Regions from separate parts of the Janthinobacterium sp. JC611 genome, predicted to be linked through region 2. Evidence: riboswitches for the same ligand, from Rfam matches in the RefSeq annotation. Region 2 holds a riboswitch; the other holds the start of a gene.
The links. Region 2 has a riboswitch for thiamine pyrophosphate ahead of J0O65_RS19375 (TonB-dependent siderophore receptor). Riboswitches for the same ligand answer to the same signal wherever they lie in the genome.

Region 1: linked by a shared signal. The riboswitch ahead of thiC (phosphomethylpyrimidine synthase ThiC) and the one ahead of J0O65_RS19375 (TonB-dependent siderophore receptor) in region 2 are both predicted to bind thiamine pyrophosphate.

The regions. Positions count from the first base shown of each region.
Region 1 covers NZ_JAFLJN010000009.1:150,302-165,652, forward strand. The annotation lists gene J0O65_RS08245 (ANTAR domain-containing response regulator) at 1-64, opposite strand, end outside; gene thiE (thiamine phosphate synthase) at 110-766, opposite strand; gene thiD (bifunctional hydroxymethylpyrimidine kinase/phosphomethylpyrimidine kinase) at 777-1,541, opposite strand; gene J0O65_RS08260 (thiazole synthase) at 1,541-2,335, opposite strand; gene thiS (sulfur carrier protein ThiS) at 2,479-2,682, opposite strand; gene thiC (phosphomethylpyrimidine synthase ThiC) at 2,703-4,616, opposite strand; TPP riboswitch at 4,696-4,809, opposite strand; gene J0O65_RS08275 (hypothetical protein) at 4,918-5,175, opposite strand; gene J0O65_RS08280 (response regulator) at 5,215-6,021, opposite strand; gene J0O65_RS08285 (PAS domain-containing hybrid sensor histidine kinase/response regulator) at 6,049-7,953, opposite strand; gene J0O65_RS08290 (Crp/Fnr family transcriptional regulator) at 7,997-8,737, opposite strand; gene J0O65_RS08295 (putative bifunctional diguanylate cyclase/phosphodiesterase) at 8,975-11,059, shown strand; gene J0O65_RS08300 (porin) at 11,056-12,111, opposite strand; gene J0O65_RS08305 (valine--tRNA ligase) at 12,616-15,351, shown strand, end outside.
Region 2 covers NZ_JAFLJN010000025.1:273,213-288,563, reverse strand. The annotation lists gene J0O65_RS19405 (hypothetical protein) at 1-297, opposite strand, end outside; gene ompR (osmolarity response regulator transcription factor OmpR) at 607-1,308, shown strand; gene J0O65_RS19395 (sensor histidine kinase family protein) at 1,322-2,680, shown strand; gene J0O65_RS19390 (Imm26 family immunity protein) at 2,725-3,204, opposite strand; gene J0O65_RS19385 (ferritin family protein) at 3,298-3,603, opposite strand; gene J0O65_RS19380 (iron-containing alcohol dehydrogenase) at 3,746-4,903, shown strand; TPP riboswitch at 4,970-5,067, shown strand; gene J0O65_RS19375 (TonB-dependent siderophore receptor) at 5,153-7,300, shown strand; gene J0O65_RS19370 (AAA family ATPase) at 7,297-7,845, opposite strand; gene pnuC (nicotinamide riboside transporter PnuC) at 7,845-8,456, opposite strand; gene J0O65_RS19360 (DUF2867 domain-containing protein) at 8,522-9,040, opposite strand; gene J0O65_RS19355 (TetR/AcrR family transcriptional regulator) at 9,108-9,731, shown strand; gene J0O65_RS19350 (4'-phosphopantetheinyl transferase family protein) at 9,800-10,594, shown strand; gene J0O65_RS19345 (SDR family oxidoreductase) at 10,671-11,396, opposite strand; gene J0O65_RS19340 (hypothetical protein) at 11,393-12,973, opposite strand; gene J0O65_RS19335 (thioesterase domain-containing protein) at 13,149-14,363, shown strand; gene J0O65_RS19330 (non-ribosomal peptide synthetase) at 14,341-15,351, shown strand, end outside.

The DNA of each region.
Region 1 (15,351 bases), on a different contig from region 2:
CCAGCAGAAGCTGATCATCGTCAACGATCAGGACAAGGCGTTTCGCGGCGGCTGGCTGACTCATGGGTGGGGAACCTCGGTAATGAATGATGTTCTTATTATATGCCGATTATGTGCGTAAACCGCCCGGCAAACGCTCGCCCTGGCGGGCAAACAGCAGATTGAATTGCTGCACTGCAATATCCACATCGTCCGCCTGGCAGCCGTTGCCAAATACGCTGCTGATCGCCGCCACCATGTCGGCGCCGCGCCCGACCAGCGGCGCCGCGTTCTCCGGCGTCATGCCGCCGATCACCACGCAGGGCAAGGCGATCTCGCGTTTCGCCTGCAGCACGATATCGAGCGGCGTCGTCACCGGATACTTTTTCACCAGCGACGGATAGAAGCCGCCGAAGGCCACATAGCTGGCGCCGCCGGCCTCGGCCGTGCGGGCCAGGGCCATGTCGCCATAGCAAGAGGCGCCGACGATCTTGCCGGCCCCCAGCCGCGCGCGCACCTGCGCCACGGACGCATCCGTGCCACCCACGTGCACGCCGTCCGCGTCCAGCTCTTCGCACAGTTCGATAAAATCGTTGATGATGAAGGGCACGCCGTATTTGCGGGCCAGGGCCAGCAAGGCGCCCGCCTGCTCGCGCCGCTGGTCCGCCTCGGCGCTCTTGTGGCGATATTGCAGGACGGCCACGCCGCCGTGCAAAGCCTGTTCCGTGATGTCGAGCAGGCGGTCGGTGTCGTCCCAGTTCGGGGTGACCAGATACAGTCCACGCATGATGTTTTCCTTATTGAGTGAATCGTTGCGGCATGAGCTGGCCTGGCGCAATCGCATACGCGCCGGCCAGCGCCGCGTGGCAATAGCTTTGCGCCAGCGCCAGCGCGTCGGGCAGCGCCTGCCCCAGCGCCAGGCGCGCCGCGATGGCGGACGCCAAAGTGCAGCCGCTGCCGTGAAATGCGCCGGGCAGGCGCGGCCAGCGCCAGGCGCGTTCGCCGCCATGGGCATCGACCCAGCGGTTGAGTACCTCGTCGCCTTCGCCATGGCCGCCCGTCACCAGCACGTGCCGGCAGCCTTGCGCCAGCAGGTTTTCCACGCCACCGAGGGCCAGCGCTTCCGGCCCGTTCGGCACGATCACGGTCGTCACGGGCAGCAAGGGCGCCAGCGCCAGCACGGCGTCGTCCCGGCTGAGCACGTCGCCATGGCCGCTGGCCAGCACGGGATCTAGCACGACGGGCAAGTCTGGCCGGGCCAACCGCCATTGCGCGATCAGTTGCGCGATGACGGCCGCGTTCGCGGCGCTGCCGGGGATGCCGATTTTGACTGCATCGATGGCGATCTTGTCGATCAGCGCCTGCGCCTGGCGGCGCAGCAGCTCCGGCGCCACGGGCTCGACAGCAAACACGCGGTCGTTGTCCTGCACCGTCAACGCCGTAATGACGGGCAAGGCATGCGCGCCCTGGGCCGCGCTCGCCACGATATCGGCGGCCAGGCCGGCGCCGCCCGACGGGTCCAGGCCCGCAAACACGAGCACGGTGGGACGTTGCTGCGCCATCACGCCAGCCGGCCCGCCATCGGCGACGACGGCGACGCGGCGAATTTGCGCGGCATGCGCCCCGCCAGGAATGCTTCGCGCCCGGCCCGCACGGCCAGCTTCATCGCATGCGCCATGCGCACGGGGTCGCGCGCGCCGGCAATCGCCGTATTCATCAGCACGCCATCGCAACCGAGCTCCATGGCGATGGCCGCATCCGACGCCGTGCCCACGCCGGCATCGACGAGCACGGGCACTTTCGCCTGATCGATGATCAGCGACAAGTTCCACGGATTCAGGATGCCCATGCCCGAGCCGATCAGGGAGGCCAGCGGCATGACGGCCACGCAGCCGATGTCTTCCAAAATCTTCGCCTGGATGGGATCGTCGCTGCAGTAGACCATCACGTCGAAGCCATCCTTGACCAGCGCTTCGGCCGCGATCAAGGTTTCCGGCATGTGCGGGAACAGGGTCTTTTCATCGCCCAGCACTTCCAGTTTCACCAGATTGCGTCCACCCAGCAGTTCGCGCGCCAGCTGCAGGGTGTAGACGGCGTCCTTGGCGTTGTAGCAGCCGGCCGTGTTCGGCAAAATCGTGTACTGGTCCGGCGGCACGACATCGAGCAGGCTGGGCGCGTTCGGATCCTGGCCAATGTTCACCCTGCGGATCGCCACCGTGATGATCTGCGCCTCAGCCGCGTCCGTCGCTTCGCGCGTCTGCGGCAAATCCTTGTACTTGCCGCTGCCGACCAGCAGGCGCGACTGGTACTGTTTTCCTGCGATGGTCAACAGGTCCTTGTTTGTTGCGGTATTCATGTGCTTTTCCTTAAGTTTTTAGACGTCCAAAGAAAACCGTAGCGAGCGGCGATGATTTGTGGCCGAGACGCGCAACCGTGCTAAAGCACGGTGAGCATCGCAGGCCGCAAAGCGCGCCGCGCAGTAGGTTTGCCTGGACGTTTTCAGCCGCCGCCGATGGCGCGGACGATTTCTACCTGGTCCTGGGTTTCCAGGACCCTGTCCTGCCATGCCTTGCGCGGCACGACGTTGCGGTTGACGGCCAGCGCCAGCGCCTGGTTTTCCAGCGACAGCGCGGCGATCAATTGGTCGAGTGTCTGCCCGGGCGGCACCTGGTGCGGCGCGCCATTGAGCGTGATGGATATCAATGCAGGCATCACGCTCTCCTTCAGACCTTGCGGTACAGCTCGGCGCCGTTCTTGACGAATTCGATGGCTTTCACCTCCATGCCCTGCTTGAGCGCCTGGTCTTCCGCGATGCCCATGCCGGCCGCGTATTCGCGCACTTCCTGCGTGATCTTCATCGAGCAGAAGTGCGGGCCGCACATGGAGCAGAAATGCGCCACCTTGGCCGAATCCTTGGGCAAGGTTTCATCGTGGAATTCGCGCGCCTTGTCCGGGTCCAGGCCGATGTTGAACTGGTCGTCCCAGCGGAACTCGAAGCGCGCTTTCGACAGGGCGTTGTCGCGGATTTGCGCGCCCGGATGGCCTTTCGCCAGGTCGGCCGCGTGCGCCGCGATCTTGTACGTGATGATGCCGTCCTTGACGTCCGCCTTGTTGGGCAGGCCCAGGTGTTCCTTCGGCGTCACATAGCACAGCATGGCCGTGCCGTACCAGCCGATCATGGCCGCGCCGATGCCCGAAGTGATGTGGTCGTAGCCGGGCGCGATATCCGTCGTCAGCGGTCCCAGGGTGTAGAACGGCGCTTCGCCGCACTGCTCCAGCTGCAAGTCCATGTTTTCCTTGATCAGCTGCATCGGCACGTGGCCGGGGCCCTCGATCATCACTTGCACGTCGTGCTTCCAGGCAATTTGGGTCAGTTCGCCCAGGGTTTTCAGTTCGCCCAGCTGCGCTTCGTCGTTGGCGTCGTAGATGGAGCCGGGGCGCAAGCCGTCGCCCAGCGAAAACGACACGTCGTACGCCTTCATGATTTCGCAGATCTCTTCGAAATGCGTGTAGAGGAACGATTCCTGGTGGTGCGCCAGACACCATTTCGCCATGATGGAGCCGCCGCGCGAGACGATGCCCGTCAGGCGCTTGGCCGTCATCGGCACATAGCGCAGCAGCACGCCCGCGTGGATGGTGAAGTAGTCGACGCCCTGCTCGGCCTGCTCGATCAGGGTGTCGCGGAAGATTTCCCACGTCAGATCTTCGGCCTTGCCATTCACCTTTTCCAGCGCCTGGTAGATGGGCACGGTGCCGATCGGCACGGGGCTGTTGCGCACGATCCATTCGCGCGTTTCATGGATATGTTTGCCCGTGGACAAATCCATCACGTTGTCGCCGCCCCAGCGGATGGCCCAGGTCATCTTTTCCACTTCCTCGCCGATGGAAGACGTCACGGCCGAGTTGCCGATATTCGCATTGATTTTCACCAGGAAATTGCGGCCGATGATCATCGGTTCGACTTCCGGGTGGTTGATGTTGGCGGGAATGATGGCGCGGCCGCGGGCGATTTCCTCGCGCACGAATTCCGGCGTGATGTCAGCCGGAATGCTGGCGCCGAACGATTGGCCAGGATGCTGGCGCCCCATCAGCTCGGCCAGGCGCTCGCCCATGGGGCCGGAAGCCTTGAGTTCGCGCAAATACTCCTGCCGGCGCATGTTTTCGCGGATGGCGACGAATTCCATTTCCGGCGTGATGATGCCCTGGCGCGCATAGTGCATTTGCGTCACGTTCTTGCCGGCGATGGCGCGGCGCGGCTTGCGGTGCAGGTTGAAACGCAGCTCGGCCAGCTTCGGGTCCGCCAGGCGCGCGATGCCGTAGTCGGAGGTCGGGCCGGGCAATTCCTCCGTGTCGGCCCGCTCCATGATCCACGGCAGGCGCGGCGTGTCGAGGCCGGAGCGGATGTCGATCTGCACGTCCGGGTCCGTGTACGGGCCGGAGGTGTCGTAGACGTAGATCGGCGGATTCTTTTCGCCGCCGAACGACGCTTCCGTGTCGGACTGGCTGATTTCGCGCATGGGCACGCGGATGTCGGGACGGCTGCCCTGCACGTAGATCTTGCGCGAATTGGGCAGCGGCGCGATGGCGGCTTCGTCGACCGTGGCGGTGGCGGAGAGGAATTGGGGATTGGCGTTCATTTTGGCTCCTTGGCTAGACTATTTTTAAGCCTGGAGCCAGCTAAGGAGGTTCGGCTGCGCGCACGCGGAAAAGCGGGGGGCGTTCATCCTAAAGCTTCCCTTCGCTGGCATTATCCAGATCAGGTTCGGAGGGTATTTCTCACCCGCGCTTCACCGTGTTTCCACAGAAAAGGCAGGACCCCTAGCGTTTGCCGCCTTGCGGCAGCGAGCCAATTATACGCGTTTCAAGGCGCGTGGCCAGATGATTTCTTGCAGGTGTCGTCTTTGCGCATCTGCTGCATTGCAACAGATGCCATCACGCTTATTTCTTCTTGCCCCAGCGCCAGCTGGTCGGTTCGCCCTTCAGCTGGCAGATGAAAATGAGCACGCCAACGATGGCCACTTCATAGACGATGTAGCCCACCAGCATGGTTTGCGGCGGGAACAGGAAGGCGCCGCAGGCGAACAGCGCCAGCGCGGCCAGGAACACCAGCCAGCCCTGCCAAGTGATGGGCAAGCCCCAGCCCCAGCCATAGGTCTTGGCGGGGAACCAGTATTGCGGCGGGGATTTGTCAGTCATGATGCTTTCCTTGTCGATATGGATAGCAACAAGTATAAATCAGACATTGCGATGGCGCTGCGTGACATCGAGGCCGATGCCGCGGTAGCCGATGAAGCGGCTGCCCGTGTCGAACATCGGTTCGCCGCTGACCTGCAAATATTGCGTGCTGCCGTCGAGGTTGGCGCGGCTGTAGATAAAATCGAGAAACGGTTCCCGCGCAGCAATTTTTGCATCGAGCAGCGCGCGTTCGGTGGCGTTCCAGCGCTGCGGCTCTTCCTCGCTGCCGATGCCCAGCATCTCTGCCACGGGACCGGAAAAGCGCGTCAGCTTGCCTTGCGCATCCTGTTCCCAGTACCAGTCGGACGACAGTTCCGTGAAGCGCTGGAAGCGCGCTTCGCTTTCGCGCAACTCCGCCGTGCGCGCTTCCACCATCTGTTCCAGCGACTTGTTGTATTCGGCCAGCTTCTGGTACAGCAGGCGCACTTCCAGCATGTTGTGGATGCGCGTCTTGACTTCCACCAGGTCGAAGGGCTTGCTGACGAAATCCTTGGCGCCGGCCTGCAGCGCGCGCAGCTTGTGACCGGGCTGGGCCGTGATCACCAGCACCGGCAAATAGCTGCCCGCCTCGATGTCGCGCAAGCCTTCCATCACTTCGAAGCCATCCATTTCCGGCATCTGCAAGTCGAGCAGGATCAAATCGTAGCGGTGCTGCTGATGCAGCGCGCGCACGGCTTGCGGGTCCATGGTGGACGTGATGCGCGTATAGCCGGCATTGCGCAACACCTGTTCCAGCAGCATGACGTTGGCCTCCTGGTCATCGACGATGAGGATGCTGGCGTTGAGGATCTCGGTGGCTTGAAGCATGGCGGTATTCCTAAAATAATTGCTGAATTAGCGTACTGCGTGAATGTCGTCGGCCAGGCCGTGCGCGGCCGCATGGCGCAGGGCCACGTCGAGCGCGTCCATGAATTCGACGACCTTGATCGGCTTGGTCAGGTAACGGAAGAAACCCGCTTCCAGGCCTTTCTCGATGTCGCGCGGCACGGCATTGGCCGACAGGGCCATGACGGGAATGTGGCTGGTGAGCGGATCATCATGCAGGATATGCAGGGCGCCATAGCCGCTGATGCCGGGAAGGTTGATATCCATCAAGATCACGTCCGGCTGGTAGGTGCGCGCCAGGTCGATGCCCAGGTGCGCATCGATGGCCGTCAGCAGTTTCAAGTCGCTGCGGCGGGCGATCAATTGCTCGACCAGCGCCAGGTTGGCGGGATTGTCTTCCACGTACAGCAGGGTGCACTGGCTTGCCTGCGGCTCTTGCAGCTGCGGCAAGGCGTCGCCGTCGCCCAGCACCAGTGCCGGCGCGCTGCTGGCGGCCAGCTCGAACCAGAACGTGGTGCCCACGCCGACGGTGCTGTCGACGCCGATGGTGCCGCCCATCAATTCGACCAACTGCTTGGTAACGACGAGGCCGATGCCCGTGCCCTCTTCCGTGCTGTTTTCCTGTCCCAGGCGGTTAAATGGCTGGAACAATTGCGCCACCTGTCCCGCGTCGAGGCCGGCGCCGCTGTCGCGCACGCTCACGCGCACGCGCTCGCCATGCCGGCTGCATTCGACGGTGACGGCGCCGCCACCCTGGTTGTACTTGATGGCGTTCGACAGCAGGTTGACCATCACCTGTTTCACGCGCGTGCGGTCCGCATGCACATAGAAGGCCTGGCCGCAGCGGGGAAACTGCATGCGGATACCGCGCTTTTCCGCCTGCGGCGCGATCATGGCCTGGCAATCCTGCAACACGTCGAGCAGGGACATCGCTTCCTGCGACAGAGTCACCTTGCCCGACTCGATCATGGCCAGGTCGAGGATTTCATTGATCAAACGCAAGAGATACCAGCCGCCCTTGAGGATCTGCTCGATCGAGCGCTGCTGCGGCGGGCTTGGCGGCGGCACGTCGGAGGCCATCAGCTGCGCAAAGCCGAGCACGGCATTCAAGGGCGTGCGCAATTCATGGCTCATGCTCGACAGGAATTCGGACTTGGCGCGGTTGGCCTTTTCCGCCACCTGGCGCGCCTTCTTCAGCTCGGCATTGTTGGTCTCGACCAGCGAGCGCGTGTACGCCTGCTGTTCGCGCAGGCGCTGGTCCAGCAGCGCCTGTTCCGCCTCGACCTGCTTGCGCACCGTATTGTCCGTGCCGATCAGCAGGTAACCGATGACCTTGCTCTGCGCGTCGCGCAAGGCCGTCACGGAAACGATGGCGGGGAAGCGGCTGCCATCCTTGCGGATGTAGGTCTGTTCATAGATGTCTTCGATGCCGCGCCCCGCCTTGAACACGAGCGCTTCCACGCCGGGCGTGATGACGGTGTCGAGTTCGGCGCTGAGGGCGGCGGCGCGCGCGACGATTTCTTGCGCGTCGGAAATGCCGGCCGGCGTCAGCTTGTCGACCACGTCGCTGGCCTCATAGCCGAGCATGCGTTCCGCGCCCACATTGAAAATCTGGATCACGCCCTGCGCATCGGTGGCGATGCACGAGAAATTGGCGCTGTTGAAAATTGCATCCTGCAAGGCGCCCGCCTTGAGCAACTGGCGCGGCAGGCTGGCCGCCACGGTGCGCCGGTACAGCGCCACAAGCAGCATCAGCAGCAGGAAGACCAGCGCGTCGATGACGCAGGCCGTCTCGAACGGCGCGCGCCAGGCCAGCACGCCGACGGCCAGCAGCGCGACGGCGCTGAAGGAAAACGCCAGCGCCATGGGCCAGCGCGACGGTGCGCGCGGGGGAATGTTTTCGACAGATTGCATGATGAGCCTGGGCAATGACAACGATAGGAAGGGAGTGCGGTGATCAGGAACCCTGGCGCTGGCGCACGTCCGACAGCAGGCGCGCGAATTCCTTCTTGACCACGCCATAGCATTCGCACACGTGGCCTTCGAGGCCGGCGCGGTCCTGCACGGAGATATGGCCGCGCCGGTAACTGATGAAGCCGCGCTGCTGCAGGCGCCCGGCCGCTTCCGTCACGCCTTCGCGGCGCACGCCCAGCATGTTGGCAATCAACTCCTGCGTCATCGTCAGCTCGCGGTTCGGCAGGCGGTCCATGGTCAGCAGCAGCCAGCGGCACAGTTGCTGCTCCACCGTATGGTGGCGGTTGCACACGGCCGTCTGCGACATTTGCGTGATCAAGGCTTGCGTATAGCGCAGCAGCAAACGCATGACGGGACCGGCGCGGTCGAATTCCTCCATCAGCAGGTGGGCCTTCAGGCGATAGCCGACGCCGCCCGTCTGCACGACGGCACGGCTCGGCGTCGAGTTGCCGCCCATGAACAGCGACACGCCCACGACGCCTTCATTGCCGACGCCGGCGATTTCCGACGAACCGCCGTTTTCCAGCAGGTAGTGAATGGACACGATGGCCGTGGTGGGGAAATACACATGCTGCAGCTTGTCGCCCGAGTCGTAGATCACGTCACCGAGCAGCATGGACACTTGCTCCAGGTGGGGCGCCAGGCGCGCGAAATCGGCGTCGAGCATGGCGGCAAGCAAATGGTTTTGATTCGGGTTGTGCAGCTGGGCATGCGGACTCGACATGGGCAGGTTTCCTGGTTTCCAGTCGTCAGCTAGGGGATCGATGAAAGGCGTCCGAACGAGGGCCGCCATGGGGTGCAGCGTAACACAGCGCTGGCACAGTGCCCCGACTATATTTCTTGCTGGCATGGCCGTCCGTTCGGTAGCGAACGGACGGTATTTCGCCGCCCGCCCTACAGTCGGTCACTGCCCGGCCTGCCTGATCATGGATCGGCGCTGGCGCAGCCACCGGACGCCATCATGCAATCATTCTTCAAACGCATCTCCATTTCCGTTTCCACCTCGGCCCTGCTCACCCTGGCGTTCGGGCTGTGCCTGACGGCCCTGTGCTACGCCTCGGCGCGCCAGATCGAGTCGGAAAGCACCCGGCTGCTGCTGCAGTACCACGCCAGCGGACAGACGCTGCGCGCCGCCATGCTGCCGGCCAAAGGCATGGGCCTGGATGCGAACCGTCGCGGCTCGCTGTACGTGCTGCTGGGCGGCCTGCTGTCGAGCCTGCTCGCAACGGCGTATGTGTATCAGCTCGTGTCGCGCAATTCCGTGATTGCCCGCATCACGGGCGAGCGCACGGCGGCGCTGCAATTCGCCAATTTGCGCCTGTCCGAAGACATCGCCGCGCGCATGCACAATGAGAAATCGCTGCGGCTGCGCGAACGCATCATCGAAGTGTCGGCCAATGCCATCATCCTGTGCAGCGCCGACGCGCCCGGCTACCTGATCGAATACGTCAACCCCGCCTTCGAGCGCATCACCGGCTATGCCGGCAACGAGGTGATCGGACAGCGCCTGGAAGACTTGCAGGGTCCGCAGCAAGGGCGGCAAGACATGCACGCCATTACGGCGGCCCTGCGCGATCAGCGCGAAGGCAAGGCCATCGTGCGCAATTTCCGCAAGGATGGCAGTTGTTACTGGAGCGAGCTGTTCGTCGCCCCCGTGCGCGATGATGGCGATGGCCCCGTCAGCCACTTTGTCGTGGCGCAGTACGACATCAGCACCGTCATGCGCTTCGAACAAGAGATGGAATTCCAGGCCAGGCACGATATCCTGACGGGCCTGGCCAACCGGGCCCTGCTGCGCGAACGGCTGGAGCAGGCGATGGCCGTGACGCGGCGCAGCACGCTCCCCCTGTGGGTGGTGTTCATCGACATCGACCGCTTTAAATTCGTCAACGACACGCTGGGCCACGATGCGGGCGACCAGGTGCTGAAAAACGTGGCCGGGCGCCTGCGCGACGCCACGCGCGAAGTCGACACCGTGGCGCGACTGGGCGGCGACGAATTCGTCCTGCTGCTGCCCCAGCATGGCAATGGCGAACCGGGCGCCGCCATCCTGCAGCGCATCCTGGACGCCGTGGCGCAGCCGCTGCAACTGGGCGAATATGAATTTTTTCTCAGCTGCTGCATGGGCGTGGCCGTGTATCCCGATGATGGCGACGATGCCGACACCTTGATCAAGCACGCGGACATCGCCATGTACCGCGCCAAGGAACAGGGACGGGGCCACTGGCAATTCTATGCCTCGAGCATGAATGCGGGCTCCCTGGAGCGGCTGGGCCTGGAGAGGGAATTGCGCCACGCCCTGGAACGGGGGCAATTTCACCTCGAATACCAGCCCCAGCTGGATTTGACCAGCGGCGCGGTGGTGGGCATGGAAGCGCTGCTGCGCTGGCAACATCCGCAACTGGGACGCATTCCGCCTGCCAGCTTCATTGGCCTGGCCGAGGAAATGGGCTTGATCATCCCCATCGGCGACTGGGTCCTGCGCACGGCATGTGCCCAGACGCGCGCCTGGCAACTGGCCGGCCACGGTCCGCTGCGCCTGGCCGTCAACCTGTCGGCGCGGCAATTCAAGCAAAGAAATCTGCTGCACGCGGTGGCGCAAGCGCTGGCCGAGACGGGCCTCGCCGCCACCCATCTGGAACTGGAATTGACGGAAAGCATGGTCATGCATGACGTGGAGCAAGCCACGTCCATCATGGCCAAGCTGAAGGGACTGGGCGTGCAACTGTCCATCGATGACTTCGGCACCGGCTATTCCAGCCTGGCCTACCTGCGCCACTTCCCCATCGACGTATTGAAAATCGACAAAACCTTCGTCAGCGACATCACGCACAGCGACGACGATGCGGCCATCGTGCGCGCCATCATTTCGCTGGCGCACAGCTTGCGCCTGAAAGTGATCGCGGAAGGCGTGGAAACGGCGCAGCAGCTGGCCTTCCTGCGCCTGCACGGCTGCGACCAGATGCAGGGCTACCTGTTCAGCCGCCCCCTGGCCGCGCCCGCCTTCGAAACGCTGCTGCGCGAAGGCAGCATGCTGCCCGCTTAAAACGCGTGGCGCAGGCCGACGTTGAAGGCGCGGTTGCCGCTGCCAACTTCCGTGGCATTGCCCACCATGTAGGCGGCGTCGTTGCGGTTGCGGATGTGCGCGTAGGCAACATAGATCTTGCTGCGCTTGGACAAGGCATACGTGGCGCCGATGGCCAGCTGCTGCGCATCGCGGTTGGCCGCATCGCGGTCATCCTTGCGCACATACGAGGCCAGCAGGGTCGTCGCACCCAGCGGCACGGAGACGCCGACGATGGCGTCGCGGCTGTCGCTCGACTGGGCCGGCGCCTGTGCCGCGCCGTATGGATTTTCCGCAAAGAACATGGTGCTGCCATCGCCCGTGTTGCGGCCATAGCCGGCAAACGCCGTGGCTACGCCAAAGTTGTAGTTACCGGCCAGAATGGTGTTGTTGACGTCAGCCTTGCCCGGCTCGCCGGCACGGCTCTGGCGCGCCAGGCGCAAGGTCAGGGGACCGTTGACATAGCCGAGGGCCAGGCCCAGCGAACGCTGATCCGCCGCCATCCCCGTGTGCTCGCCGGCACCATACATGACGGTGCCCGTGACGCCGCGCCATTCCGGCGAGGTGTAGCGCACGGTATTGTCGATACGCGTGGCCGAATAGCCGGCCAGGTTGGTTGCCGCGCCGGCCAGGCCGCCTTCGAACGGGTCGGCCACGTCGGTCAGCGCCTGGCTTTGCAGGTTGTACTGGCGGCCCACGGTCAGCATGCCCAGCGGGCTGTCGATGCCGACAAAGGCCTGGCGGCCAAACAATTGCCCCGCCTGGTCGGAGCGGCCCGTGTCGCTCAGGACACCCGCTTCCAGGGTGAACACGGCGTGCAAGCCATTGCCCAGGGATTCCGTGCCGCGCAAGCCCAGGCGCGAACCGGCCGAGACGCCGCTGGTGAGCTTGCTGACGCCGCCTTCCTGCACCAGGCCCGCATCCATCAAACCATACAGGGTGACGGAAGACGGCTCGACGGACGACTGGGCGTGAGCGGCAGGCAAGACGCCCAGGGTGGTGGCAAGGCCGGCAAAGATGGCGATTTTTTTCATGATGATTTCCTTGTAAAAGCGAAACCAGGAAAGCGGCGGCCACGGCAAGGCCACAAGCGGCAAGGCGCCATGCGGGGGATGCCGTATCAACAAACGACGCGCCGGACAAACGATCCTGGCTAAGCTGTGGCGGCAGCGGCGTGCAATGGACGCGCCGCTTTGACTCCGCCGTGAATGGTGCACCGCTGGCGGTGCGCGTGGCTCAGGCGCCCGGCCCGGAGGGGACGCGCTGAAGGTGGCTGGCATCGCGGATGCGCTGGCCGTGAGACGCGGACGAGTGTTGGATATGAAACATTGATACCACCGCGTCTGCTGGCGCCGTCCGCAAGGATGGGGCAGGAGGCGCCGAGGCCGGCATTATAGCATCGGCAGCGCCTTTATCCCCGTTCTGTTGCGGGCAAACTGCCCGCAACGCCGCCAAAACACTGAAAAAGGCCCGTTGCCACGCTGCAGGCGATGCCGCGTCATCTATAATGGTTCCTTTTGCCAATCACACGCCAAATCATGGAATTAGCCAAGTCTTTCGAGCCCGCCGACATTGAACAATTCTGGCGCACCGAGTGGGAACAGCGCGGTTACTTCACCGCCACCCTCGATGCCGGAAAACCTTCCTTCAGCATCCAGTTGCCGCCGCCGAACGTCACCGGCACCCTGCACATGGGCCATGCGTTCAACCAGACCATCATGGATGGCCTGACCCGCTACCATCGCATGCTGGGCCACAACACGGCCTGGATTCCCGGCACCGACCACGCGGGTATCGCCACGCAAATCGTCGTGCAGCGCCAGCTGGACGCGCAAAAGATTTCGCGCCATGACCTGGGCCGCGAGAAATTCGTGGAAAAAGTGTGGGAATGGAAAGAAAAATCCGGTTCCATCATCACCGGCCAGATGCGCCGCCTGGGCGCCTCGGCCGACTGGCAGCGCGAGTACTTCACCATGGATGAACCGCGCTCGAAAGTCGTCACCGACGTCTTCGTGCGCCTGTTCGAGCAAGGCTTGATCTACCGCGGCAAGCGCCTCGTCAACTGGGACCCCGTGCTGGGCACGGCCGTGTCCGACCTGGAAGTGGTGTCCGAGGAAGAAGACGGCTCCATGTGGTACATCAAGTACCCGCTGGCCGACGGCAGCGGCTTCCTGACGGTGGCCACCACCCGTCCTGAAACCATGCTGGGCGACGTGGCCGTGGCCGTCGATCCGACGGACGAGCGCTACACGGCGCTGGTGGGCAAGATGCTCAAACTGCCGCTGACGGACCGCGAAATCCCCATCATCGCCGACGAGTACGTCGACAAGGAATTCGGCACGGGCTGCGTCAAGATTACCCCGGCGCACGACATGAACGATTACGCCGTCGGCCAGCGCCACAAACTGGCGCAGATCGTCATCCTGACGCTGGACGCGAAGATCACGGACGATGCGCCGGCAGCCTACCGCGGCATGGACCGCTTCGCCGCGCGCAAGCAGATCGTCGCCGACCTGGACGCACAAGGCTTGCTGGAACAGGTCAAGCCGCACAAGCTGATGGTGCCGCGCGGCGACCGCACGGGCGTCGTCATCGAGCCGATGCTGACGGACCAGTGGTTCGTCGCCATGAGTAAACCAGCGCCGGAAGGCACCTTCTTCCCCGGCAAATCGATCGCGGAAACGGCGCTGGACAAGGTCGCCAATGGCGAAATCAAGTTCGTGCCGGAAAACTGGAGCACCACCTACAACCAGTGGCTCAACAACATCCAGGACTGGTGCATCTCGCGCCAATTGTGGTGGGGCCATCAGATCCCGGCGTGGTACGACGACAAGGGCAATATCTTCGTTGCGAAAACGCAAGCCGAAGCGGAAGCCAAGGCGCTGGCAGCCGGCAGCACGGGCCCCTTGAAGCGCGACGACGACGTGCTCGACACGTGGTTCTCGTCGGCCCTGGTGCCGTTCTCGACCATGGGTTGGCCGGAAGAAACGCCGGACATGAAGGCCTTCCTGCCCTCGTCCGTGCTGGTGACGGGTTTCGACATCATCTTCTTCTGGGTCGCGCGCATGGTCATGATGACGGCGCACTTCACGGGCAAGGTGCCGTTTGAAACCGTCTACGTGCACGGCCTCGTGCGCGATTCGACAGGGCAGAAAATGTCCAAGTCGAAGGGCAACACGCTGGACCCGATCGACCTGATCGACGGCATCGACCTGGAAGGCTTGATCGTCAAGCGCACGACGGGCCTGATGAACCCGCGCGACGCGGAAAAGATCACCAAGGCGACGCGCAAGGAATTCCCGGAAGGCATTTCGGCCTATGGCACGGACGCCGTGCGCTTCACCATGGCCAGCTATGCCTCGCTGGGCCGCAACATCAATTTTGACCTGGGCCGCTGCGAAGGCTACCGCAACTTCTGCAACAAGATGTGGAACGCCACCCGTTTCGTCATGATGAATACGGAAGGCAAGGACTGCTCGCCGAACGAGGCCGACCTGTCGCAAGCGGACAAGTGGATCATTTCGCTGCTGCAAAAGGCGGAACTGGACGTGGCCAAGGGCTTTGAAGACTTCCGTTTCGACAATATCGCCGCCACCATCTACAAATTCGTCTGGGACGAGTATTGCGACTGGTACCTGGAAGTAGCCAAGGTGCAAGTACAGCAAGGCACGGAAGGCCAGCAGCGCGCCACCCGCCACACCCTGCTGCGCGTGCTGGAAGTGGTGCTGCGCCTGGCCCATCCGATCATCCCCTTCGTCACGGAAGCGCTGTGGCAAACGGTGGCGCCGCTGGCCGGCAAGACGCTCAAGCCAGAGGGTGATTCGATCATGATGCAGCCGTACCCGATCGCCAACACCGACAAGATCGACGAGTCGGCCGAAGCGTGGATGCAGCAGCTGAAAGCGTTGACGGACGCGACGCGCAACCTGCGCGGCGAAATGCAGATCTCGCCATCCGTGCGCGTGCCGCTGATCGTCGAGGCAGGCAATGCCAGCGAGAAAGAAGCGCTGGCGTCGTACGCACCGTACATCCAGTCGCTGGGCAAGCTGGCGGACGTCCAGATCGTCGATGCGCTGCCGGACTCGCCAGCGGCCGTCGCCATCGTCGGCACCACCAAGCTGATGCTGAAAGTGGAAATCGACGTGGCCGCCGAGCGCGAGCGCCTGGGCAAGGAAATCGCCCGCATCGAAGCGGAAATTGCCAAAGTCAACAGCAAATTGGGCAATGAAAGTTTTGTCGCGCGCGCTCCGGCCGCCATCGTCGCGCAAGAAAAC
Region 2 (15,351 bases):
CTGGCGGCGCAGGTCGCGGCGCTCGTCGGCCGTCATGCGGCCCGTGCGGCGCGAAGCGTCGGCGCCTTCGTTGGCGCGGCGCTGCTCTTCGGCGCGCGTGTCGAAACTGCGTGCGTCACGCTGTTCGCGCAAGCGCGTATCATTGCTATTGCTGCGCTGTACCTGTTCATACCGCTGGGCCTGCATTTGCTGCTGCTCGTCACGGCGTGGTGGCGGCTGGTTTTGCGCCGACGCCAGGCTGGCGGCAAACACGCAGCAAACGGCAAATGCGGACAGCGCAGTCGTACGTGCAGCCATAGCTGCGCTGGGAGCGGCGTGAATTTTTTTAGTAAAGATATTCATTGAGTTCCTCTTCCGCGATGCCGTATACACTTAAAGCTGATTTCCACTGTGGCCCCAGTGTATGATGCTTTACACGGTGCAGTAAGAGTAATTGGGTAAAGTTTGTAACACTTTGTAATGGGTCGCCACAGCCCCTTGCCGACGCCGCGCGAGGCGTTACTATAGCAACTAATATAAGATAACACGACACCCTAAATGACGACAACCTCCACTTCCGGCAGCAATACAACCACGCAATCGATCCACGGCCACCAGGCAAAAATCATGGTCGTCGATGACGATGTGCGCCTGCGCGACCTGCTGCGCCGCTACCTGACCGAACAGGGCTTCAATGTCTTCACGGCAGAGAGCGCGACGGCCATGAACAAGCTGTGGCTGCGCGAACGCTACGACTTGCTGGTGCTCGACCTGATGCTGCCGGGCGAAGACGGCCTGTCGATCTGCCGCCGCCTGCGCGGCGCGGGCGATCAGACGCCGATCATCATGCTGACGGCCAAGGGCGAGGACGTGGACCGCATCGTGGGCCTGGAAATGGGCGCGGACGATTACCTGCCGAAACCGTTCAATCCGCGCGAACTGGTGGCCCGCATCGGCGCCGTGCTGCGCCGCAAGGGTCCCGATGAAATCCCGGGCGCGCCGTCGGAAACGCCGCAAACCTTCGAATTCGGCGATTTCGTGCTGGACCTGGGCACGCGTACCCTGAAAAAGAATGGCGAAACGGTGCCGCTGACGACCGGTGAGTTTTCTGTCCTGAAAGTGTTTGCCCGCCATGCGCGCCAGCCGCTGTCGCGCGAGAAACTGATGGAACTGGCGCGCGGGCGCGAATACGAAGTATTCGACCGCAGCCTGGACGTGCAAATCTCGCGCCTGCGCAAGCTGATCGAACCAGATCCGTCGAGCCCGCTGTTCATCCAGACCGTCTGGGGCCTCGGCTACGTCTTCATCCCGGACGGACAGCCGCGCTGATCGCTGGCGAGGCATGATGAAGCTTTTTCCCGATATCAGCCTGGCGCGGCTGAAAAGCGGCTTGTTCTGGCGCACCTTTTTGCTGCTCGGCACCCTGACCACGGTCAGCATGATCGCCTGGTTCAGCATGATTTCCTTCATCCAGCGCGAGCCGCAGGCGCAGCAGATTTCCGCCCAGATCATTTCCGTCGTCACCATCACGCATGCGGCATTGACGCACTCGGCGCCCGAGTTGCGGCGCGAACTGTTGTTCGACCTCGTCAGCAATGAAGGCATCCGCATCTTCTCGCTGGAAGAGGACGACCGCATCGAGCCGCCGCCCGACAATTACCTGATGCCCGAGATCGAGGCGCTGGTGAAGGCCAAGCTGGGCAAGGACACGCGCTTTTCCGCGCGCGTCAATGGCGTGGCCGGCTTCTGGGTCAGCTTCAAGATCGACGACGACGAGTACTGGCTGATGCTGGACCGTGAACGCCTGCGCGGCCTGACGGGCTTCCAGTGGCTGGGCTGGGCCAGCCTGGTGTCGCTGCTGTCGCTGCTGGGCGCGGCCATCATTTCCAGCCTGATCAATCTGCCGCTGTCGCGCCTGACGGCGGCCGCGCGCGACATCGCCAAGGGCAAGCAACCGGCGCCGCTGCCGGAAAAAGGCCCGATCGAAATCCTCGAGGCGAACCGCAGCTTCAACCAGATGGTCGATGACTTAAAGCAGGTGGAATCGGACCGCGCCGTGATCCTGGCGGGCATTTCGCACGACTTGCGCACGCCGCTGGCGCGCATGCAGCTGGAAGTGGAAATGGCCAACCTGTCGGACGAGGCGCGCGAGGGCATTCAGTCCGATATCGGGCAGATGGATGCCATCATCGGCCAATTCCTCGACTATGCCAAGCCGACGGAAGCGTCGAGCTTTACCGATGTCGACCTCAGCGGTTTGCTGACCGACATGACGCGCGAAGCCATGCGCCTGCCGGACGTGAAGATCAACGCCAGCATCGCCGAGGGCGCGCACGCGATGGGCAACCCCACCGATCTGCGCCGCGTGCTGAACAACCTGATCGAGAACGCGCGCCGCTATGGCAAGACGCCGGGCAGCGACGTGACGGAAATCGACATCGCCTGCCAGGTGCGCACCAGCCACGGCGCGAAAAAGGTCATCATCGAGGTGCAGGACCACGGCACGGGCGTGCCGGCGGAAAAGATCGAGCAGCTGATGAAACCGTTCACCCGCCTCGACACGGCGCGCGGACAGGCAAATGGCGCCGGGCTGGGCCTGGCCATCGTCGACCGCGTGCTGCTGCGCCACGGCGCCGAATTGCAGGTGCGCAACCGCGAAGGCGGCGGCCTGGCATTCCAGATCAGCTTGCCAGCGGCGTAAGCTAACACACCGGGGTCAGTCCCGTCGGGCCTGACCCCGGGTGATTAAACCGCCGCCTTCTCCTGCGCCAGCAATTTATCCATCAACAATTCCGTCGCCCCATAGCCGTACAGGGAATCGCTTTCCATGCCCGGGGTATCGAAGGGAATCGATTCCTCACGGTTCAGCTTGGCAGGGTCGGCGTCCGCATAGCTGGCGCGCCAGGCGCGCTGCAAGGATTCATTGCGGCGGATAAACGCCGGCATGGGCCAGGCATCGCGCTCCCAGTGGCTGCTGTCGCCCAGCAGGGGCCAGCGCTCGTTGAGCAGGGCCATGTCGCCCGTGCGCAGGCGGCGCACGGCCTGTTCCGGCCGCAAGCCTTCCAGCTCTTCCAGCGCCGGCAAGCTGTCGCGCTTCGGCCCGAACATATAGGCCAGCATGATGCGCCCGGCAGGCGCCCGGCGCGCCACCACGCCGACGGCATAGCCGCCGCCCGGCAGGGGCACGGCAAACCAGCTGCCTTCTCGGTATGGTAATGATTTCATCTCTGTAAACTCCCCCAAAATCGTGTTCGGGGCACAGTCTACGCGAAACAATGCAAATGTGGCGTATGGTACGTGACAGCAACAAACCAATAGTTACAATATTTTCTCGTCATAGTGATACTGGGCAACAATCGGCCCCGCCTTGAACAGCGCTTCCTTCATGGCCGAATCCAGGCGCGCATCGCGGCGGCGCATCCATTCGAGCAGCATGGCCGCTTCCTTGCGGCTGGTGTCGCCCGCATGCGCGAGCACGCGGCGCAGTTCCGGGTCCGTGCACGCCTCGAAGCGCTGGCTGTTCAAGTCCAGCGCCTGCAGCGCGGCGATGGTGGCGCCGATGGCGCGGTGCATATCGAGCGCGGTGGCCGGCAGGCCCGCTTCTTCCAGTGGGACGGTGGTCATGCGCATTCCTTTTCGCGTGGTGGTGACATCGGCTGCATTCTCCACCGCGCGGACGAAAAGCTCAAGCGTCCACGGCACGTTTTCCCCCGTTCGGCCATAATCATGGCTCAGCAACAGCCTACACTTCAGCGGCAGGAGTCCCATGTTCAATTTCGACTTTTACAATCCGACGCAAATCCTCTTCGGCCAGGGCCAGATCGCCGCCATCGCCAGCCTGATACCGCCGCAAGCCAGGGTGCTCATGACGTATGGCGGCGGCAGCATCAAGCAGAACGGCGTCTACGATGAAGTCAGGGCGGCGCTGGCCGGCCATACGGTGCTCGAATTTGCCGGCATCGAACCCAATCCCAGCTATGAAACCCTGATGCAGGCCGTGGCCATGGTGAAAAACGAGCGCATCGATTTCCTGCTGGCCGTCGGCGGCGGTTCCGTGGTCGACGGCACCAAGTTCATCGCCGCCGCCGCCCTGCATGAGGGCGAGGCATGGGACATCCTGGCCAAAGGCGGCAAGATCGTCGAAGCGGCCCTGCCCTTCGGCACGGTCCTGACCTTGCCGGCCACGGGTTCTGAAATGAATGGCTCGGCCGTGATCACGCGCAAGGCGACGCAGGAAAAGCGCTCGTTCATGAGCCGCAAGGTCTATCCTAAATTCTCCGTGCTGGACCCGTCGAAAACGTTCACATTACCGCTGCGCCAGGTGGGCAATGGCGTCGTCGATGCGTTCGCGCACGTCATGGAACAGTATCTGACCTACCCCGTCAATGCGTCCGTGCAAGACCGCTTCGCCGAAGGCATTTTGCTGACCCTGATCGAGGAAGGCCCGAAAGCCCTGTCGCAGCCGGACGACTACGACGTGCGCGCCAACGTGATGTGGAGCGCCACCCTGGCCTTGAACGGCCTGATCGGCGTGGGCGTGCCGCAGGACTGGTCCACGCACGCCATCGGCCACGAATTGACGGCCTTGTACGAGCTCGACCATGCGCAAACGCTGGCCATCATCCTGCCCAGCATGCTGCGCGTGCGCAAGCAGGCCAAGCGCGCCAAGCTGCTGCAATACGCGGCCCGCGTGTGGGGCCTCGACGGCGGCGACGAGGATGGGCGCATCGAAGCGGCCATCGCGCGCACGGAATTCTTCTTCCGCCACATGGGCGTCAAGACGCGCCTGGCCGACTATGGCCTCAACCACGCCAGCGTGGACGCCGTCGTGGCCGCCCTGGAAGCGCACGGCATGACGGCGCTGGGCGAACAGCGCGAAGTGACGCCCGCCGTCAGCCGCAAAGTGCTCGAACTCAGTTTGTAGATTCGCACCACACTGTTGTAAAACGGTCGGCCAGGGGGACAGCCGGCCGTGCTTCATGCTAAGCTGTCGTTTCGCTAGGGGTCCTGGAGCAGTCATCCGGGTGAGAGATACCCTTCGTACCTGATCTGGATAATGCCAGCGAAGGAAAGCGCAAAGTACCTCCCTCCTTTGATAGCTCCTGCGTTGGCGCCAGCCGAACAAGCAGCCTGCCGTGCTCTTTACCGAGACGGCTTGAACCACGAGCAATCTATGTCCACACCGAATTTATCCGTTTCTGTACTGACCCTGGCCATCCTGCACGCGTTTGCCGCGCCCGCCCTGGCTTCCGACGCATCCGACCCGCAGGCCCAGAGCATGGCTGAAGTCGTCGTCACGGCCAGCAAGGCGCCGGCCGCCAAGCGCGCCTCCGTCGGCGGTTTTTCCGAAGCGCCGCTGCTGCAGACGCCCGCGTCCGTCACCGTCATTTCGCAAAAAGACATGCAGGACTTGCAGATCCGCAATCTCAGCGACGCCGTCAAGCTCGACACCAGCATCAACGACGCCTACAACGCCGTCGGCTATGCGGAACAGTTTTCCATCCGCGGCTTCAAGCTCGACAACAATTCCAGCTACCGCAAGGATGGCGTGGCCATTCCTGGCGACACGCAAATTCCGCTGGAAAACAAGGAACGCATCGAAGTGCTGAAGGGCCTGGCCGGCTTGCAGGCAGGCGTGGCCGCGCCCGGCGGCGTGATCGACTTCATCGTCAAGCGCCCCACCGCCGCACCGCTGCGCACGGTCACCGTGGAAACGCGCGAGCGGGGCACGCTGTACGGCGCCGTCGACCTGGGCGGCCGCCTGGAAGACACGCGCTTCGGCTACCGGGTCAACGTGGCGGCCGAGCGCCTGCGCTCCTACATCAAGGGCGCGGACGGCAACCGCAAGTTCATTTCCGGCGCCTTCGACTGGCAGATTTCGCCGCAGGCCCTGCTGCAAATCGATGCCGATTACCAGGACAAGGCGCAGGCGACGGCGCCCGGCTTCCAGCTGCTGAACAATAAAACCTTGCCGACCGGCATCAGCGCCGACGCCATGCTCAACCTGCAGCCCTGGACGCGCCCCGTGGAAACCGTCACCAGCAATCTCGGCCTGCGCTTCCAGTACGCCTTCAATGACGACTGGCACGCCACCTTGTCGGCCAACCAGCACTCGTTCAAGCGCGACGACTACACTGCCTTCCCGTATGGCTGCAGCGGACAGGACCTGTACCCCGGCTTCTGCGGCAATGGCGACTACGACGTGTACGACTACCGCAGCCTGGGCGAGACGAAAAAGCCGCTGAGCGCGCAAGCCATGATCCAGGGTAAGTTCGCCACCGGTGCCCTGCGCCATGCATTCACGGCCGGCGTGTCGACCTTCCGCCGCAAGGACCGCGCCGGCCTGTACGTGTACGACTGGGTGGGCGTGAGCAACATCTACCAGCCGCAGATCGTCGGCACCTCGCCCGGCGTCACGGGCCCCGTGCGCCTGGTGCGCAAGGATACGGAAAACGCCGTCTTCGTGCAGGACATCGTCAGCCTGACGCCGAACTGGAAGCTGCATGGCGGCTTGCGTCATATCAACGTCGATGGCTATCAGTATGTACTGAAGGCCGACACGGAAATCCGCGCCAAGCACGACTTCCTGCTGCCGAACGTCTCGCTCGTCTACACCCCGCTCGACAATGTCTCCGTGTATGCGGCCTATTCGCAGGGCATGGAACATGGCGGCACGGCCGACCGCAAGGCGCTCAACGCCAACGTGGAATTGACGCCCAGCCGCTCGAAGCAGGTCGAACTGGGCGCGAAGATGGACGTGACGCCGGATTTCATGCTGGCCGCCAGCCTGTTCCAGATCCGCAAAGGCCTGGAATTCAACCAGTACGTCGACAGCACCGCCTATAACTTCGTGCGCGAAGGCCAGGCCCAGCACCGTGGCCTGGAATTGTCGGCCCAGGGCAAGGCATCGTCCAATCTAAGCCTGGGCGCGTCCGTGACGGCCCTGAACAGCCAGCAGTCCGGCACGGGCAATGCCGACCTCGACGGCAAGCGCGTGCCCAACGTGCCCGCCTTCAAGGCGGCCGTGCATGCGGACTACGCCGTGCAGCAGGTGGCGGGCTTGAGCGTCAATGGCAGCTGGGAATATGCGGGCAAGAAAGCGTTTGAGTACAACAACACGACCTTCGTGCCGTCGTACCACGTCTTCAACCTGGGCGCCGCCTGGGCCACGCGCATCGCCGGCACGCGCGCCGTACTGCGCGCCAGCGTCAACAACGTGGCCGACAAGTTCTACTGGCGCGACGTGACGCCGGAATCGGACGGCTATCTGTACCCGGGCGCCAGCCGCACCTTCAAGCTCTCGGCGCAGTTCGACTTTTAATTGAGGGAAATGGCAGGCGCCATAGCAAGCGCCTGCCGCAGCAAAGGCGCCGCCTGTTCCAGGCGCGCCTCCAGGCTGTCATGCAGCACGTGGTAGGCGATGCCGCGCGCGTCGAGCTCGTCGAGCAGGTAGCGGTAGATCAGCTGGCGCACGGCTTCCGACTCGCGCTGCAAGCCGTCGGCCACCCACGGGCTGTCGGGCGCCGTCACCAGGGTCAGGTCGTACCGCGTGGCGTCGGCCAGCGCCGCCAGCGGCGCATCGGCGCCGGCGAAATAATGGCGGCTGTAGACCAGCGTCATCAGCGGCGTCGTATCGCAAAATAAAAATTGCCGCGCCTGCGCGGCGGCCGCATTTTCCCGCTCCAGCTGCATGCGCGCAATGCCAAACTGGTCGGCCGCGACGGGCACCCTGCCCTGCGTCTCGACGAATTCACGCAAGTATTCGGGCACCCACACGGTGCCATGGCGCTCGGCCAGGGCCGCCGCCAGGGTCGATTTGCCCGACGATTCCGCGCCCAGGATCGCCACGCGCACGCAACGCTCCATCACTTGAGGACCATGGCGTCGGGCGCGGCCGGCGCCGACTTCTTCCACGCCAGCAAGCCGATGACGGCCATCACGACGAAGAAGGCGTACAGCACGGCCGTCAGGGTCAGGCCCTTGTGCACATACAGCCACACGTACAGCACGTCGACGACGATCCAGGCGACCCAGTTTTCCAGCTTCTTGCGCGACAGCAGGAACTGGCCCACCAGGCTGCCGGCCGTGAGGAAACCGTCCGCATGCGGCACGTCCGTGTCCGTCGTCGTCAGCAGCCAGGCGATCAGCAGGAAGCCGACCAGCCAGCCCACCGCGCAGGCCAGCCAGCCGCGCCCGTCGAGGCGCGTGACGGGCAGGGTCTTGCCGCCGCTGGCCGGATGCAGCCACTGGTACCAGCCCCAGAACGAGACGCTGATGAACAGCAGTTGCAAGGCCATGTCGCCATACAGGCGCGATTCGAAAAACACGAAACCGTAGGCGGCCGAGGAAATGATGGCGAACAGCCACGCCCAGTGGTTCTGGCGGATGTTCAGCGCAACGGTTGTCAGTGCCAGGACAAAGGAAATCAGTTCAAGCGGCGTGGTGGCAAAACCCAGCAGGAGAAGCGTATCGTTCATGGGAATCGTGATGAGGCTGGTGGTGCAGTATGCAATACCAGCCATGAATAAGCAAGATTGCCCGCTCAGGCCAAGCCCCCCTTGACGGCGCGCGCCAGCGAGCGCCGCACGATCAGCTTGTGGAAAGGCCGGATCAGCACGATGTAGGCGCGCCCCACCCCATTATGGCAATGCACGACGCTCGAGATGGTCACGCTGCCGTGCCGTCCCGCGTCGCGCTCGCGCAGCACCGAGATGCGGAAGTCCAGGTGGCTGTCATCCTCGCCCAGGATGATTTCATCGTCGCTGACGGCAAAGATGCGGAAGATGCCGATACGCTTACCTGGTTTGGCTTCCATCTGCCGGGCCGTCTGGATGCCGAAGCGCGCCACGATGGCGTCGCGCAGCACCATCAGCTTGCGCGTCCAGCCCGGCTGGCTGCCCAGCAGGAGGCGCGCCAGGCCCTGCATGTCCATCCGGCGCGCCTGCTCGGTGGGCAAGTCGACGGCGTAGGCGTCGGCCAGGTTGCTGCCCGGGTACAGGGGGGCGATGCCGGCGCTCGGCGGCAAGGCCACGGCGCGTACCACGTTGTTCATCTCTTGCATGCGATCTCCATGTGTTCAGTGATAACATGGCCATCATACACGACAATGTGAACAGCGATAACATAGAATGACGACAACGAGTACCTATCATCACGGCAACTTGCGCGACACCCTGGTCGCCGCCGCCATCGCGCAACTGGCGCAGCAAAGCGACGCCGCCCTCTCGCTACGCGAACTGGCGCGCACGGTGGGTGTGTCGATCGCCGCCGTGTACCGCCACTTCCCCAGCAAGGAAGCCTTGCTGGCCGACGTGGCGGCGGCCGGCTTCGCCAGCCTGATCGCCAAATGGGAAGCCGAACTGCCGCCGCCGGGCAGCCTGCCCGCCGAACAGCGTTTTCAGCTGCTGGGCCAGCAATACATCGAATTCGCCCTGGCCGCGCCGGCCCACTACCGGCTGATGTTCGAACACCAGGACGTGCGCCAGTTCCCCGCCCTGCAGCAAGCGGCGCAGGCGTGCTTCCAGTACGTGCTGCAAACGGCGGGCGCGGCCGTGCGCGAAGCGGGCCTCGATGCGCGCTGGGACAAGGCCGCCGCCAGCGCCGGCTGGTCGCTGGGCCACGGCTACGTCATGCTGGTGCTGAGCGGCCGCCTGGCCATGACGGACGGCGGCGACGACCTGTCGCCGGCCATGGTGCCGCGCTTCTTCCAGTTGCCGGTGGAGGCATTGCGCCAGCCACGCCGTCCATCGTGAGCACCAGGCATTGCACGATGCCGGGAATCGGGTAAGCTATGCCCATCCCCATGTATGGAACGGCGACGATGAGGCCTGCAGAAGCGAGCGTTGACATGCTGTCCGGACGGTTGCCGGCCAGCGATGAACCACGATGGCATGAACCGCCCCCGCTTCCCCGGCCGTTCCTCCACCAGGCAGGTGACGATCTGGCGCCTGGGCCGCAGATCAGCGTCATTCATTTCCAGCCGTATCCATTTTGCAGCACCGCCTTCCATGAACATGGCATCGCCCTGCCCGCCACTATCGCGCGCAGCGTGCCGAAACGGCAAGCAGAGTATTTTTTCGGGCGGCTGGCCGCGCGCGCGGCACTGGCGCGCCTGGACATCGCCGATGCGCAGATCGGTATCGGCGCCTCGCGCCAGCCGCTGTGGCCGGCCGGAGTGGTCGGCAGCATCAGCCACGGTGGCGGTTATGCCGCCGCGCTCGCCTTGCCGGCGCAGCAGCACGAAGCGGCCGGCATCGATATTGAAGCGGTGGTGGGCGCGGAGATGGGCGAAGCACTGTTGAGCACGGCGATCAGCCTGCCCGAACTGTCAGTGCTGCGCCAGATCAACAGCGCCAGCACCCTGGAGTTTCTGATGACCGTAGTGTTTTCCGCCAAGGAAAGCTTTTTCAAGGCCGCCTTTCCCACGGTCGGCTACTACTTCGACTTTAGCGCCGTGACCTTGAGCGCATTTGACGAGGTCCGTCGCAGCTTGACGTTTTGCATCAACCAGTCGCTGTCGCCACGCCTGCACGCCAGCGCCCGGTTTTCCGTGCAGTACGACTTGCTCGATGCGCACACCGTCATCACGCACTGCGGCTGGCGCGGATGGGTGTGATTCCCGCCCACCCTCGCTGGCTCATTCCCGGATCACCTGTCGACACCTGCGGCGCGCCGCGGTTTGCCAGCCGTTGTCAGGCCCCTTGCGACGTGGAGGTCACGAAAATTTCACGCATGCACACGCTCTGCGGCAACTGGTAGGCAAACGCGATGATGCCGGCCACATCTTCCGGGGCAAGCAGGGAATCGAGCGTGCCCAGCCACTCCTCGAACATGGCGCGGGCGGACGCCGATGTAGTGCTGCGCAACAGGGGCGTATCGACCACGCCGGGCGAGACGGTGCTGACGCGGATGTTGTGCGCGGCCATGTCCAGACCCAGCGCCGCCGTATAGCCGTGTACGGCGAATTTGGAGGCGCAATAGCCGGCATGCATGGGAAACGCCTGACGGCCGGCAATCGAGCTGACATTGAAAATGGTGCCGCGCCGCTGACGCAGCATGCCTGGCAACACGCTCTGAATCAGGTTGACGCTGCCGACGACGTTGGTATTGAGCATCTCGGCAAACTCCGCCGCATCCTGTCCGGCGGCAGCGGCCAGCCGCATGACGCCAGCGCTGTTGACCAGGCAGTCGACGGCGCCATGGCGCTGTTCAGCCTGGCGCACGGCTTCCTGGACGGCCTGCGCGTCGCCCACGTCCAGCGCGGCGCACAGCGAATGCGGCAAGTCCAGCGCCTCCAGTGCCGCCTTGCGGCGGCCGATCAGCAGCAGCGGATGGCCGGCGGCGCTCAATTGCCGCGCCACCGCCGCACCGATCCCGGATCCGGCGCCGGTCACCACGACGAGTGGCGGGCGGCTCAACTGGCCATCCTCGACGGACGCTTGCGCTGAGCGCGATCTTGCACGTCGGCATACATTTCCTTGACCGCATTGGCGGTGAAATGGGCCATGTATTCGTCGAAGCCGCCCTTGTGCACGATGGGCAGCGGCGGCACGGGAGGCTTGCCGAGCAGGGCCTGGTATAGCGGAGCAATCGGATCGTTTTTATGTGCCTGACGGAAACTGTTGGCCGTCACCGCAGCATTCTCGGCGCCCGAAATCGACGCGGTCGGCGTCATGTCCTCGGGGCTGACGCCGATCTGCGTCTTGACGAACTGCATGTGCTCATCGCGCCAGGTACGGACGTACTGGTGCATATACACCACCTGGCGCAGGATGTCGGCACGCGGGTCGCCCTGCGGCTGCTGCAGCAGCGCCTGCACGGCCTGCTGCAGCCGCTCGTCGTCGCCGGCCAGCTGTTCATCCATCGCTGCCAGCTGCAGGCGCAGGGCTTTGACCAGCGAAGGATAAATCGTCAGGAACAATCCCTTGCGCAAATTGTGCGAATGCGAGCCGCTGGTGATGCCCAGCGCCGGGCGGATGGCGAAGTATGCTTTCGGGCTGAGCGTGCGAACGATGGGACGGATATTGTCCGTCACCACTTGCAGCAGCTTGCTGCAGAGCGCCAGCGAGCGCGCATGCGTGCCGAACGTGGCCTGCTCGTTGCCCAGCAGCGCAACGATGATCTCGCTGGACACCTCGTTCACCAGGCCCACCAGTACTTCGCTGATCTGGTGGTAGGCGCGGAATTGCATCAGGCAGGTCGGATCCTTGAGATCGACGCAGTTGACCGCCTCGCGCACTTCGTCATTTTGAATCAGGCGTTGATAGAACACGCCGGCATCCTCGCCCGCCTCGCGCATCACGCCGGGCAGGCGGACCTGCTCCATGGCGCTGAGCCAGATCGACTCATAATTGCTGTTGACGAAGCTGTGGAAGAAGACAAAGCGCTGCGGATCGTCGAGGTCCTTGTCGCCCAGGTCGCTGTGCTGCTCGGTGGCCTCGGCCCGCAGGATGGCGTGCATGCGTGCGGCCTGCACCAGATAGTCCTGGAAGACGGCCGAATCGCGGATGCTGATACTGTCACCCTGCTGGCCGCCCTGGTCCACCTGCACCAGCAACTGCGACAGACTGTACAGGGTTTCGTGGAAGCGATTGGCCCAGCCGATCTTCAGCGAAGCATCAGCCATATGGCCGCGCTTGACATCTTCCGTGACCCGACGCGCCAGCACCACCAGATTATTCAGGCAAATCTCGGCGCCACGGAAAATGGCGATGGCCGCGCGGGCCGGCACTTCATGACCGCTATTGTTAATCAGGCGGTCCAGGTATTTAATGCCATGCAGTAACTCGTAGTTGGCCAGCACGGCAGTACTGTCGATCTCGCCATTGGTGGCAAAAGCGGCGCGGCGGTGGCGGATTTCCTCTTCGTCGAATGACTTGGCCAGCAGCTTGGTGGTGGCGTGCTCCTCGGTGACCGGCAAATTACTTTTGCTCTGCAAATACGCGCGCACATCGTCGAGAATGGCTTGCGTGGCGGAGACGGTTGGGATTTCCATTAAATTCCTCATAGGCGACAAGGTCAGGGCTGCGGGCAGCAGCCGGCGGGCGAATCGCGGACAAGTATAAAAATCCCGGCTTCGCGCCGAAACTGTCATTTCCTCCAGTTATACGGTGCCCCCATCTGTAGTCCAATGGCCCGCTCCAACCGTCCCTACTACACTGGATCCCCGCATGAGTCCTCCCTCTTCACGCGACACCCTGCAACAACTGCGGCAGCACATGGCGCGGCTGTACGGCCTGCCAGTACAACTGAGCCTGCTGGCAGCGCTGCTGCATGCCTGCCAGCAAATCTACGGACAACGCACGCAAGTATTGCTGCACTGGACGGGACTGCCCTTGACAGCGGCCGGCGACGACGCCTCGGCCTGGCTGCGGCAACTGCTGGACGCCTGTGAAGCGCCCGCGGCAGGCAGTGCCCCCTGCAGCCCCGCGCAGGCATTGACGCTCGCCAGGATTGAAGTGCGCACGCCCCAGCGCAACGTGATACTGGCGCCGTGCGACCCGATGCCATCCGGCGACTGGAGCGTGCGCGGCGCGCCGGGCGGCGAAGCGTTACAACAGGCCTGGCAGCTGGCCGCCGCCGCGCTGGCGCAGACGCTGGAGGCCGAATCGCTGGTCGAACTGTCGCGCGCGCTGGGCCTGCCGGCGGTTACGCAGCAGCCGGCGCTGTACCTGGTGCATGGCGCCGACGGCAGCGCGGCGCCTTTTGCCCCGCTTGCCGCGCGCCTGAACTGTCGCGTGCATGCGTTCAGCCTGCGCGAGGCAGGGCGCCGCCAGCCAAGCATACAGGCACTGGCGGCGCACTACGTCAGGCGCATGCTGAGCGCCTCTCCCGCTACGGCCTACCGTGTCGGCGGTCACTCGTTCGGCGCCATCGTCGCTGCGGAAATGGCGACGATACTGCGCAGCGTCGGCAAGCAGGTCGACCAGGTGGTGCTGCTGGACCCGTCGCTGGCCATGGCCGCGCGCGACCGCCAGAGCGATGCCGGCAACGAAATGCTGACCCTGTATCTGGCCCTGCATCCCGAGATGACCGAGCAGCAAGTCGCCGGACGCATGGACGCAAATGAACTGGCGGCGCGCATCGCGCAGCGCATGCCCAGGAACCGCATCGACGAAGTGCTAAGCAACCGCCATGCCTGCCTGGCCCTGCTGCAGCGCTATCGGCCGACGCCGGACGGCGCCGACGGCGCCAGCTGTCTGCGCCTGCACGCGCGCCAGCCTTTCATCGCCAGCTGGAACGCGGCCGCCATGGCCTATCGCCAGCCCGGCATTGACGTGCCCGGCAACCATTTTTCCATGCTGGCCGAGCCCCATGCCGGCAGCCTGGCCCAACTGATACAAACGCACCGAGAAGCCAACAATGACCACCTCCTACACTCCTGAATATCCACATCAGCTGGTCGAGCGCCAGGCCCGCCTGACACCTGCGCTGCCGGCCCTGTGTTCGGCCGCAAGTACCGTGTCGTATGGCGAACTCAACGCCCGCGCCAACCGCCTGGCGCGGCTGCTGCAGACGGTGCATCACGTGCAGCCGATGGACAGCGTCGCCGTCTGCAGCGCGCATGAGCCGAGCCGGACGCTGCTGCTGCTGGCGCTGGCCAAGTGCGGCGCCGTGTATGTCCCCGTGGATATCGAATGCCCCACCGAACGCCTGCAACGCATCGCGCAGCAGGCTGGCGTGCGCCTGCTGCTGACGGCACTGAGCGAGCGCCGCATGGCGGCCGAGACCACGCTGAGCGTGCTGCCCTGCGCGCAAGCCGAGCACGCTGCCCTCGAGCTGTCCGACGCCGACATCGCGCCGCTGGTACCGGTGACGGCGCCGCTGTACATCATCTTCACCTCCGGCTCAACCGGCCAGCCCAAGGGCGTCGCCGTATCGCATGCCGCCGCCTACAACCATTTCAGCTGGATCGTGCGCTACCTGAACGTCGGGGCCGGCGACTGCTGGCTGCAAAGCATACATCCATGCTTCGACCCGTCGATGCACGAGTTGATGGCGCCGCTGATGGTCGGCGCCCGCATCGCCTTTCTCGGCGGCGAGCGCAACATCGATGGCGACCGCATCGTCGACGCCATCGAGCGCCACCAGGCGACCCATATGACCACCGTACCCACCATGCTCACCCTGATACTGCAAACGCCGGGCATCGAGCGCTGCACCTCCATGCGCGCCATGTGCGTCGGCGGCGAGGTATTCCGGCCGGCGCTGGCGGCACGCGCCAGCGCGCTGCTGCCGGCGGCCGGCATCTACAACGTCTATGGCCCGACCGAAGCGACCATCATGGCCAGCGCCTGGCGCTATGACGGCCAGCCAGCCGACTCGCTGCCGATAGGCGAGCCGGTACCGCACACGCGCTTCTACCTGCGCGAC